DNA from 2 places in the Cupriavidus phytorum genome. Region 1 is predicted to be linked to the other one. Evidence: predicted binding sites of a transcription regulator. Region 1 holds the regulator's gene; the other holds the start of a gene.
What was found. Region 1 encodes NrdR, which represses ribonucleotide reductase genes. Its sites were predicted from a motif close to CACNANATNTNGTG; they were not measured.

Region 2: the regulator NrdR is predicted to act here: its motif matches at 2,138-2,151, upstream of C7416_RS11705 (ribonucleoside-diphosphate reductase subunit alpha).

Annotation. Positions count from the first base shown of each region.
Region 1 covers NZ_QKZN01000004.1:530,865-536,439, forward strand. Annotated here, with positions in the region: gene C7416_RS13830 (pilus assembly protein) at 1-1,666, shown strand, start outside; gene C7416_RS13835 (type IV pilin protein) at 1,672-2,130, shown strand; gene nrdR (transcriptional regulator NrdR) at 2,146-2,610, opposite strand; gene glyA (serine hydroxymethyltransferase) at 2,766-4,013, opposite strand; ZMP/ZTP riboswitch at 4,138-4,263, opposite strand; gene ybgC (tol-pal system-associated acyl-CoA thioesterase) at 4,429-4,833, shown strand; gene tolQ (protein TolQ) at 4,830-5,513, shown strand; gene tolR (protein TolR) at 5,575-5,575, shown strand, end outside.
Region 2 covers NZ_QKZN01000004.1:73,907-79,481, reverse strand. Annotated here, with positions in the region: gene C7416_RS11705 (ribonucleoside-diphosphate reductase subunit alpha) at 1-1,914, opposite strand, end outside; gene ampD (1,6-anhydro-N-acetylmuramyl-L-alanine amidase AmpD) at 2,407-3,039, opposite strand; gene C7416_RS11695 (sigma-54-dependent transcriptional regulator) at 3,036-4,673, opposite strand; gene C7416_RS11690 (sensor histidine kinase) at 4,697-5,575, opposite strand, start outside.

The DNA.
Region 1 (5,575 bases):
CCGCCAAGCCAGGGCTCAGCGGCTCAACGTGGTCTATGTCGGCGCCAACGACGGGCTGCTGCACGGCTTCCGTTCCGGCTACTACAACGCGGCGGGCGCCTTTGTCGGCAATGACGCCGGCAAGCCCAACGACGGCCGCGAGGTGCTGGCGTACATGCCCGGCGCGGTGCTGGACACCATCCAGTCGTCGAATGCGGCGCTCGCCTACAGTTCGCCGCAATACGTGCACAACCTGTTTGTCGATGCCACGCCCGGCACCGGCGATCTCTACTACGCCGGTGCCTGGCATACCTGGCTGGTCGGCGGGCTGGGGCCGGGCGCGAACCGCGGCGGCCCGCTCGCCAGCAAGGCCGCGGCCGCGACCGGCGGCGCGCTCTACGCCCTCGACGTGACCGATCCGGAGCGCTTCGACGATACCCCGGCGGCGGCCAGCGCCACGGTGATCGGCGAGTGGAACAACACCCTGCAGTGCACCGGCGACAGCGCGTGCGGCGACAACCTCGGCAACACCTATGGCACGCCCGTGATCCGCCGCCTGCACAACGGCCAGTGGGCGGTGCTGTTCGGCAACGGCCTGGGCAGCAAGAGCGGCTCGGCCGGCCTGTTCATCATGCTGGTCGACCCGGCCGACGGCTCGCGCAGCTTCCGCTATCTCGGCACCGGCTACGGGCCGCAGCAGGACCCGGCCGGCGCCAGCAGCCGCAACGGCATTGCCTATGTCACGCCGGCCGATCTCGACGGCGACCACATCACCGACTACGTCTACGCCGGCGACGTGTTCGGCAACCTGTGGCGCTTCGACCTGACCTCGGACAATCCGGACCACTGGCGCGCCGGCAGCCGCCCGCTGATGCAGACCGGCGGCAAGCCGATCTCCACCAGGGTGGCGGTGGGCTCGGTGCCCGGCACCGGAACCGGCGCCGCGGCGATGCCGCGCGTGGTGGTCGCGTTCGGCACGGGCCGCCGGCTGGAGCAGACGCAGGGCAGCGAAGCGGTGTTCGAGCCGGGCGGGCAGGGGCTGTATGGCGTGTGGGACTGGGACATGGCGGGATGGAACGCGGTGGCCGGCGCGCAGGCCCGCTATGCGTCGCTGGCCAGCGCCACCCGGCCGCTGTCCGCCGCCAACCTGACGCAGCAATCGATTACCGCCGAAGGGCGGGCGGCCGGCAGCACGGTGACGGTGCGCACGGTCAGCGCCAACAAGGTGTGCTGGCAGGGCTCGAGCGCCTGCGCCAGCGGCAACAACAAGTACGGCTGGCAGCTGCCGCTGCCGTCGGCCACGCGCGAGCAGGTGATCTACAACCCGGTGATCGCCTACGGCATGGTGATCGTCAACACCACCATCCCGCCCAGTTCGGCGCTGTCGCAGGCGCTGTCGTGCAATGCCGAGGTGCCGTCGGGCTTCACCATTGGCGTGTCGATGGGCTCGGGCGGCGCGGCCGCGCAGTCGTTCTTCAGCAGCACCAACAGCAGCAGCTTCCCGCTGCTGAACAACGGCATCGTCAGCGGCATCGGCCTGAGCGGCACCGGCACGCCATCGGTGGTGACGGCGAAGAAGCGGCCCTACCTGGTGCAGCAGACCGTGGGCGGCAGCGGTGCCATCACCCAGATCAACCCCGGCGCCAACGGCGCGGGCGCCCGTCTCAACTGGATCCGGCTGCGCTGACCACCATGAACCTGCCTGCCTTCCCGCTGCCGCGGCGCGCCGCCGCCGGCTTCACGCTGATCGAGCTGATGATCACGGTGGCGATTGCCGCGATCCTGGCCGCGATCGCCTATCCGTCCTACACGGAGCACGTGCGCAAGTCGCGCCGCACCGACGCCAAGACCGCCTTGCTGGATCTCGCGGCGCGCCAGGAGCGGCTGTTCAGCACGCAGAACGTCTATGGCGGCACGCCCGCGGCGCTGGGATATGCCGGCGACGCGTTCCCTGTGGCGGTCCAGTCGGGCGGACAGGCCTACTACCAGCTGACGGTGGTGGCGGGCAATCCGGCCACCAGCTATACCGCGACCGCGGCGCCGGTCGGCCCGCAGGCGGGGGACGACTGCGGCAGCTATACCCTCAACCACCTTGGGCTGCAGGGGAACACGGGGATGCGCGCCGGCGTGGCGTCGGCGCAGTGCTGGTAGCGGAAAACGCGGGCGTCAGCGCTTGCCGCTGCCGGCGGTGACTTCGGCCAGCACGTCCGAGAATTCGGACACGTCTTCAAAGCTGCGGTAGACCGAGGCAAAGCGGATATAGGCAATCTTGTCGAGCTTGCGCAGCTCGCGCATCACCAGTTCGCCGACCTGGCTGCTGGGGATTTCCTTCTCGCCCAGCGCCAGCAGCTTTTCTTCGATCCGGGTGATGGCTTCGTCGATGGCTTCGGCCGAGACCGGGCGCTTGCGCAAGGCCAGGCGCATCGAATCCTTCAGCTTGGCGCGGGCGTAGTCCACGCGCGAGCCGTTTTTCTTGACGATGGCGGGGAAGAACAGCTCGATCCGCTCATAGGTGGTGAAGCGGCGGTCGCAGGCTTCGCAGCGGCGGCGCCGGCGCACGGCATCGCCGTCTTCCGACATGCGGGTGTCGAGAACCTGGGTATTGGAATGACCGCAAAAGGGGCATTTCATGCCGGACCACCTTCAGTTGAACCCCATCGCCTTGTCCGTGTTGTCGTTCTGCGGCGGCGGGGCGGGTTGGCGAGGCCCGCGGCCAGCGCCGGGGGTGGCGCGGACCGCGGAGCTGCCGGCCACCCGTGCGCGTGCGCGCGGGCGGCCTGTCAGCGTCAGCCGTAGACCGGGAAACGCTTGGTCAGCGCCGACACCTGCTCGCGCACCGCGGCGATGTTGGCGGCGTCGTGCGGGTTGTCCAGCACGTCGGCGATCAGGTTGCCGACGATGCGGGCTTCTTCTTCCTTGAAGCCGCGCGTGGTCATGGCCGGCGAGCCGACGCGGATGCCGGAGGTGACGAACGGCTTTTCCGGGTCATTCGGAATCGCGTTCTTGTTCACGGTCAGGTGCGCCTCGCCCAGGATGCGCTCGGCTTCCTTGCCGGTGATGTTCTTGGCGCGCAGGTCGACCAGCATCACGTGGCTCTCGGTGCGGCCCGAGACGATGCGCAGGCCGCGCGCGATCAGGGTCTCGGCCAGCACGGCGGCGTTCTTCACCACCTGCTGCTGGTATTCCCTGAACTCCGGCGTCAGCGCTTCCTTGAACGCCACCGCCTTGCCGGCGATCACGTGCATCAGCGGGCCGCCCTGGATGCCGGGGAAGATCGACGAGTTGATCGCCTTCTCGTGCTCGGCCTTCATCAGGATCACGCCGCCGCGCGGGCCGCGCAGGCTCTTGTGGGTGGTGGTGGTGACGAAGTCGGCGTGCGGCACCGGGTTCGGGTAGACGCCCGCGGCGATCAGGCCGGCGTAGTGGGCCATGTCGACCATGAAGTAGGCGCCGATCGACTTGGCGACGCGGCCGATGCGCTCGAAGTCGATGCGCAGCGCGAAGGCCGAGGCGCCGGCGATGATCAGCTTGGGCTTCTTCTCTTGCGCCAGCTTTTCGAGCGCGTCGTAGTCGATGTCTTCCTGGGCGTTGAGGCCGTAGCTGACCACGTTGAACCACTTGCCGCTCATGTTCAGCGCCATGCCGTGGGTCAGGTGGCCGCCCTCGGCCAGGCTCATGCCCATAATGGTGTCGCCCGGCTTGAGCACGGCGAAGTACACGCCCTGGTTGGCCTGCGAGCCCGAATTGGGCTGCACGTTGGCGGCCTCGGCGCCGAACAGCTGCTTGACGCGGTCAATGGCCAGCTGCTCGACGATGTCGACGTACTCGCAACCGCCGTAGTAGCGCTTGCCGGGATAGCCCTCGGCGTACTTGTTGGTCAGCTGCGAACCCTGCGCGGCCATCACCGCGGGCGAGGTGTAGTTCTCGGAGGCGATCAGCTCGATGTGGTCTTCCTGGCGCTGGTTTTCCTGCTGGATGGCGGCAAAGACCTCGGGGTCGATCTGGTCGATCGTAAAACGGCTGCGTTCGAACATGGCGAAACTCGTCTGAAAAAAGGGAATCCGATTCAGGCATCGGGGGTAGGGCGCGCGGGGAAGGCTAGCGGCGACCGGCACCGGCGGCGGCTTGGCCGTCGGCGCAGGGCGCACCCTGCTTCCCATTCGCTGCCCAGGCGAGCGGCAGGCATGACTCGCGTCAACGCCATGGCGTTTGGAAACTTCACGCCAGAGAACTTGCGCTTCCTCGTGGTAGTGCCCACTGACTTCGCCAGTCGCGCAAGATGGAATGGTTGCGCGCAGTGTAGCGCGAGGCGGCCGCCCGCCGCAAGCCGTGAACCCGCCAGGCAAGCGCTGGCAAGGGCTGGCGCGGGCCTGGCCAGCAACTTGCTGTTGCAAAGTCGTCCTGCGGGTTTACACGAAACGGGTATCGCTCTCCGTTACAATCGCGGCCATGCCAAACTTTGTCTGGACCCTGCGGGTGTACTGGGAAGACACCGATGCAGGCGGCGTAGTGTTCTACGCCAACTACCTCAAGTTCTTCGAGCGCGCCCGCACCGAGTGGCTGCGCTCGCTCGGCATCGAACAGCAGGCGCTCGCCGACCAGGCGGGCGTGGTCTTCATCGTCCGCAGTACGGCGGTGGACTACAATGCGCCCGCCCGGCTGGACGACCAGCTTGAGATCCGCACGCGCATCGACCGGGTCGGCCCGGCTTCGGTGCAGTTCACCCAGGAAGCCTGGCGTGGCGAGCTGATGCTCGCGACCGGCGCGATCCGCGTTGGCTGCGTCGACAAAAGCACTTTCCGCCCTGCCCCGATCCCCGACCCCGTTCTAGCCACCATCAAGTCAGCACGATGAATCCCGTGACCGTCACGCAAGACATGTCGATCGTAACGCTGGTGCTCCACGCCAGCGTGCTGGCACAGGCCGTCATGGCGCTGTTGCTCGTCATGTCGCTGTTTTCGTGGACCTATATCTTCCGCAAGCACCTGGCGGTGCGTTCGGCGCGCACCCAGACCGAAGGCTTCGAGCGCGACTTCTGGGCCGGCGGCGACCTGCAGGCGCTCTATAACAGCGCCGTCAACAACCGCCACAACACCGGTGCGCTGGAACGGATCTTCGAATCCGGCATGGGCGAGTTCCTGAAGGCGCGCGAGCGCGGCAACGAGGCCGGCGCGCTGCTCGACGCCGCCCGCCGCGCCATGCGCGCGGCCTACCAGCGCGAGATGGACGTGCTGGAATCGCATTTGCCGTTCCTGGCGTCGGTCGGTTCGGTGAGCCCGTATATCGGCCTGTTCGGCACGGTGTGGGGGATCATGAACGCGTTCCGCGGGCTGTCGAACGTGCAGCAGGCGACGCTTGCGTCGGTGGCGCCCGGTATCGCCGAAGCACTGGTGGCGACCGCGATCGGCCTGTTCGCGGCAATCCCGGCGGTGATTGCCTACAACCGCTATGCCACCGAAATCGATCGCCTGGCGATCCGGTTCGAGAGCTTCATGGAAGAGTTCCTGAACATCCTGCAGCGCCAGACCCGCTAACCGTATTCCCTATCAACGGTCCGGGCGGTGAGCCCGGGCCGGCGTTTCCAGGAGTCCTGCAA
Region 2 (5,575 bases), 460 kb from region 1:
GGCGGTGCGGATGGTCTTCTGCAGCTTGGCGTGATCCAGCGCGTAGGTGCCATCGGCCTGCTTGGCCAGGTGGGCCACCAGGTTGACCGAACCCAGGTTGCACACGGCGATTTCGCTGTCGTTGGTGTTCAGCGTGATTTCCGTGCACAGGTTGGAGCTGTGGACGACGCCGACGTGCTGCTGCGGGCTGCGGATGTTGCACGGATCCTTGAAGGTGATCCACGGGTGGCCGGTTTCGAACAGCATGCCCAGCATCTTGCGCCACAGTTGCAGCGCCGGCAGCTTCTTGAACAGCTTCAGTTCGCCGCTGGCGGCCTTGGCTTCATAGCCCAGGTAGGCCTTCTCGAATTCCTTGCCGACCTTGTCGTGCAGGTCCGGGCAGGTGGCGGGCGAGAACAGGGTCCACTCGCCGCCTTCCATCACGCGCTTCATGAACAGGTCCGGGATCCAGTTGGCCGTGTTCATGTCGTGGGTGCGGCGGCGGTCGTCGCCGGTGTTCTTGCGCAGCTCCAGGAATTCTTCGATGTCCAGGTGCCACGTTTCCAGGTAGGCGCAGACGGCGCCCTTGCGCTTGCCACCCTGGTTCACGGCGACGGCGGTGTCGTTCACCACCTTCAGGAACGGCACCACGCCTTGCGACTTGCCGTTGGTGCCCTTGATGTGCGAGCCGAGTGCGCGCACGTTGGTCCAGTCATTGCCCAGGCCGCCGGCGAACTTGGACAGCAGCGCGTTTTCCTTCAGCGCTTCGTAGATGCCTTCCAGGTCGTCCGAGACGGTGGTCAGGTAGCACGACGACAGCTGCGAGCGGCGGGTGCCGGAGTTGAACAGGGTCGGCGTGGACGACATGAAGTCGAACGACGACAGCAGCTGGTAGAACTCGATGGCGCGCGCTTCGCGGTCCTTCTCGTTCAGCGCCAGGCCCATGGCCACGCGCATGAAGAAGGCCTGCGGCATTTCGATGCGGGTTTCATCGATATGCAGGAAGTAGCGGTCGTACAGGGTCTGCAGGCCCAGGTAGTTGAACTGGAAGTCGCGGCCGGCGTCCAGCGCGGCGCCCAGGCGGGCCAGGTCGAAGGTGGCCAGCTTTTCGTCCAGCAGCTCGGCTTCGATGCCGCGGGCGATGAACTTGGGGAAGTATTCGGCGTAGCGCGTGGCCATCTCGGCCTGGGTCACTTCGGTGCCCAGGATTTCCTTGCGGATGGTGTGCAGCAGGATGCGGGCGGTGACCTGGCTGTAGTCCGGGTCTTTTTCGATCAGGGTACGCGCGGCCAGGATGGCGGAGTCGTACACCTGCGTCATCGGCACGCCTTCGTACAGGTTCTTCAGCGTTTCCTTCAGGATCGGCTCGGCGCTGACGGCATCGCCCAGGCCGGAGCAGGCGTTGTCGATCAGCGCGTGCAGCGCGACGATATCCAGCGGCTTGGTCACGCCGGCGTCGGTCACGTTGATGCTGATGCCGGCTTCCTGCACGCGAGCCACGGCCTGCGCGCTGGCGCTGGCGCGCTCGGCCTTGCGCTTCTCGCGATACAGCACGTAGGCGCGGGCCACTTCATGCTCGCCCGAGCGCATCAGCGACAGCTCGACCTGGTCCTGCACGTCTTCGATATGGATGGCGCCACCGCTCGGGCGGCTTCGCACCAGCGCGCGCACCACGTTGTCGGTCAGCTGCTCGACGATCTCGCGCACGCGCGCGCTCGCGGCGCCCTGCCCGCCGTTGACGGCGAGGAAGGCCTTGGTCATGGCAACGGCGATCTTGGACGGCTCGAACGCCACCACGGCACCGTTGCGACGAATGATCTTGTGATCCGGGTAATTCGTGGTCGCGGCGCTGGGGGTCTGCTGCGTGGTCGAAGCCTGGCTGGCAACGCCGGCGGCGGCGCCACCCGTGGTGATTTCGTTCTGGGCCGTTTGCATGAGAACTCCTGTTTTTACCCTGGCAATAAGAGACAAAGAGTCCCTGGCGAAATGCGGCGAAAAAGAACGTCCCTCCCGGCTGCATAGCGGGTGCGACTGACTGCCTTTACGTGAACATTTCGCCAGGGACTCTTGTGATGCCGGCCTTGCGGGAGAGGTTTGCAGTCGATGCGCGAACTTCGCGGCTGCTGCCTCGCTCCTGGGGCCGGCTCCCCGGTTTGACTACTAGATATAGTGTGTGACGCGGAAAACTGGGCTAAGTATAGTGAAACGAATCCGAATGACCAGTCTTGACAACCGCTATTTGGGGCACGGCGGCGGCTGTGCGGCAGCGCCACATGCCCGCAAGCCTAGTACTCGCAAGGCTTTCGGCCAGACCGTTCGCAACTGCACATTTCACAAAAATTTTTTTGATTGTTGCGAGGTTGCGATAGCCCCACACCGACGTGGGGCATCGGTGCCCAAATGGCGAGCACGGGGCAGCAAATGACGTTAGGAATCCGTCACCTGCCCAGCGGCGCCAGGACACTGGTAGGGCAACATTTGGGGGCCGATGCCCGCCTGCCTGGCAAACCGCGCCCAGTCGAAATGCGGGCCGGGATCAGTCTTGCGGCCCGGCGCGATGTCGCTGTGGCCGGCAATCGCGCGGACCGGGTAGGCGGCCATCAGCGCGGGCACCAGCGCGGCCACGGTGTCGTACTGGGCTTTGGTGAACGGCAGGTCGTCGCAGCCTTCGATCTCGATGCCGATCGAAAAATCGTTGCAGCGCGCGCGGCCGAAGAAGTCTGACTGCCCGGCATGCCAGGCGCGCTGCGTGCACGGCACGAACTGCACCAGTTCGCCCGTGCGCGTCACCAGGAAGTGCGCCGACACCTGGACCTGGTGGATGGTGGCAAAGAACGGGTGCTTGCCCGGATCGAGCCGGTTCTGGAAGAAGGCCTCGATGTCGCCGCTGCCGAACTGGCCGGGCGGCAGGCTGATGTTGTGCAGCACCACCAGGTCCACCGGCATGCCGTCCGGGCGCGCGTCGCAATTGGGCGACGGCACGCGCCGGGCGGCCGGAACCCAGCCGTCGGCACCGGGCAGATAGGACAAGGACGACGACGAGGACGCGGGCGCGGTCATGGCGTGCCCTCGCCTTCCACGGCGCCGCGGTCGGCGGCGTCCATGGCCTCGCGGATGCCCAGCTGCTGGATGCGGTAGCGCAGCTGGCGCAGGTTCAGGCCCAGCAGCGGCGCGGCCGCGGTGCGGTTGAAGTTGGTCTGCGCCAGCGCCTGCAGGATCAGTTCGCGCTCTACCGCCTCCAGCCTGGCGGGCAGGTCGATCGGGAAGACGATGCCGCGGCAGGCGCGCTCGGCGGGGTCGCCGGCAGGCTCGGGTTCAGGCGCGGCGAGGGCGGCAGCAGCCGCTGGGGGCGATTCGGCCGGAACCGGCGCAGGCGTGGGAGCGGTCGGCGCGGCCGCACCCGCTGTCGTGCCCGAGGGCGCGTAAGGGTATGGCGCCATCGGCTGCGGCACCATCGCCGGCGTCGGGGCAGGCATCAGCCCGGCGCTCCCGGCGCCCGCGTCCAGCGGCCCCAGGTCGGCCAGCTCGATGTCTTCGCTCTCGGCAAACGCGTAGGCGCGCTCGAGCAGGTTTTCCAGCTCGCGCACATTGCCCGGGAACGGATAGGCCACCAGCCGCTGCAGCGCCGCCGGCGACAGCCGCTTGGGATGCGCATCGCCGTAGCGCACCGCCAGGTGGTCCAGGATGGCGCGCGCCAGCACCGGGATGTCTTCGCCGCGCTCGCGCAGCGTGGGCATGCGCAGCGCCAGCACGTTCAGGCGGTAATACAGGTCTTGCCGGAACTGCCCGGCCGCCACCATCGCGGCCAGGTCCTTGTGGCTGGCGCACATCACGCGCACGTCGACGGCGTCTTCGCGGCTGGCGCCGATCTTGCGCACGCGGCGCTCCTGCAGCGCGCGCAGCAGCTTGACCTGCATCGGCAACGGCAGGTCGGCCACCTCGTCGAGCAGCAGCGTGCCGCCGTTGGCGGCCTGGAAGAAGCCGCCGCGCTCGGCATCGGCGCCGGTGAACGCCCCTTTGACGTAGCCGAAGAACTCGGACTCCATCAGGTTTTCGGGGATGGCGCCGCAGTTGACGGCGACGAACGGATGCGCGGCCCGACTGCTGATCGCATGAATGGCCTGTGCCGCGCGCTCCTTGCCGCTGCCGGATTCGCCGCTGATCACCACCGGCGCCATGCTGCGCGCCAGCCGCGACAGCGAGCGCCGCACCTCCTGCATCGCGGCGGAATGGCCGGGCAGCAGCGCCGCGGCGCGGTCAGCGGCCTGCTCCGCCGCCGTGGCAGCATCTGCGTCGGCGTTGTCGCGCGACTGGCGGCCCAGCGCGTTCAGCACCAGGCTGCGCAGCTGCTCCAGCGACACCGGCTTGGCGATGTAGTCGAAGGCGCCGGCCTTGAGCGCTTCGACGGCGTTGTCGGCGCTGCCGTAGGCGGTGATCACGGCCACCGGGATGCGCTCCGGCGCGGCCGACAGCTGGCGCACGATCTCGATGCCCAGCCCGTCGCCCAGGCGCATGTCGGTCAGCACCAGGCTGTAGCGGCCCTGCGCCAGCTTTGCGCGCGCCTCGGCCAGCGAGCCGGCCAGCACCACGTCATGGCCCATGCGGCGGATCGAGATGTCCAGCAGCTCGCGCAGGTCGGCCTCGTCGTCGATGACCAGGATGGGATCGGGCGCGCGGGACATTCGGGGTGGCATGAGGGTGGCGGAATGGAGACGGGTCAGACGGCGGCCGCCGCGGCGGCTTCGGCGCTCTCGATGCGCAGCGTCAGCACGAAGGCCTTGGCCGGCAGTGTATCGCGCGCGGCCGGGGCCAGCATGCCGGTGCGTTCGATCAGCGCCGGCAGCGAGATCGCGCCATAGCGCACCTGGGCGTCATTGGCGCCGCACAGCTCGCGCGCCATGAACAGGCCCAGCCCGGTGCCCTGGGCGTTGCTGGTGAAGAACGGCTCGAACAGGCTGCGCTGGTGTTCGCGCGCCACCTCGGCGCCGTCGTTCCAGACGATCAGCTCGGCATGGTGCTGGTCCAGCGCGTGCGCCAGCAGCCGGATCGAGCCGGGCAGCCGGCTGCAGTAGCGCCAGGCGTTGTCGAGCAGGTTGCCCAGCACCTGCTGCAGCTGCGCGGCGTCGAACACCACCGGCTGGGACACGTCGACGGTCAGGCGGATGGCATTGGCGTTGATGTCGGCTCGGCCGGCCGGGCGAGTCTCGCCGGCGCGCGGGCGGCGCTGGCGCATTTCGGCGCGCCAGCGCTCAACGATCTCGGGCAGCGCCTGCGCCAGGTGCACGGTGCTGCGGCCGGTGCGCGGGCGGCGCGACATCTGCAGCACGTCCGACACCACCTGGTCGAGCCGGCGCACGTTGTCGTGGATGATGCGCAGCAGGCGGGCGTCGATATCGACATCGGCACCGCCGGACTCCTGCACCGCCGGGTCGTGGCGGCCCGAATCGCCCAGCAGTTCGCTGGCCTGGCTGATCGCCGCCAGCGGGTTACGGATCTGGTGCGCGATGCTGGCCACCAGCCGGCCCATGGCGGCCAGCTTTTCCTGCTGCACCTGCTCGGCAATGCGCTCCCAGCTTTCGATATGGACCAGCACGGT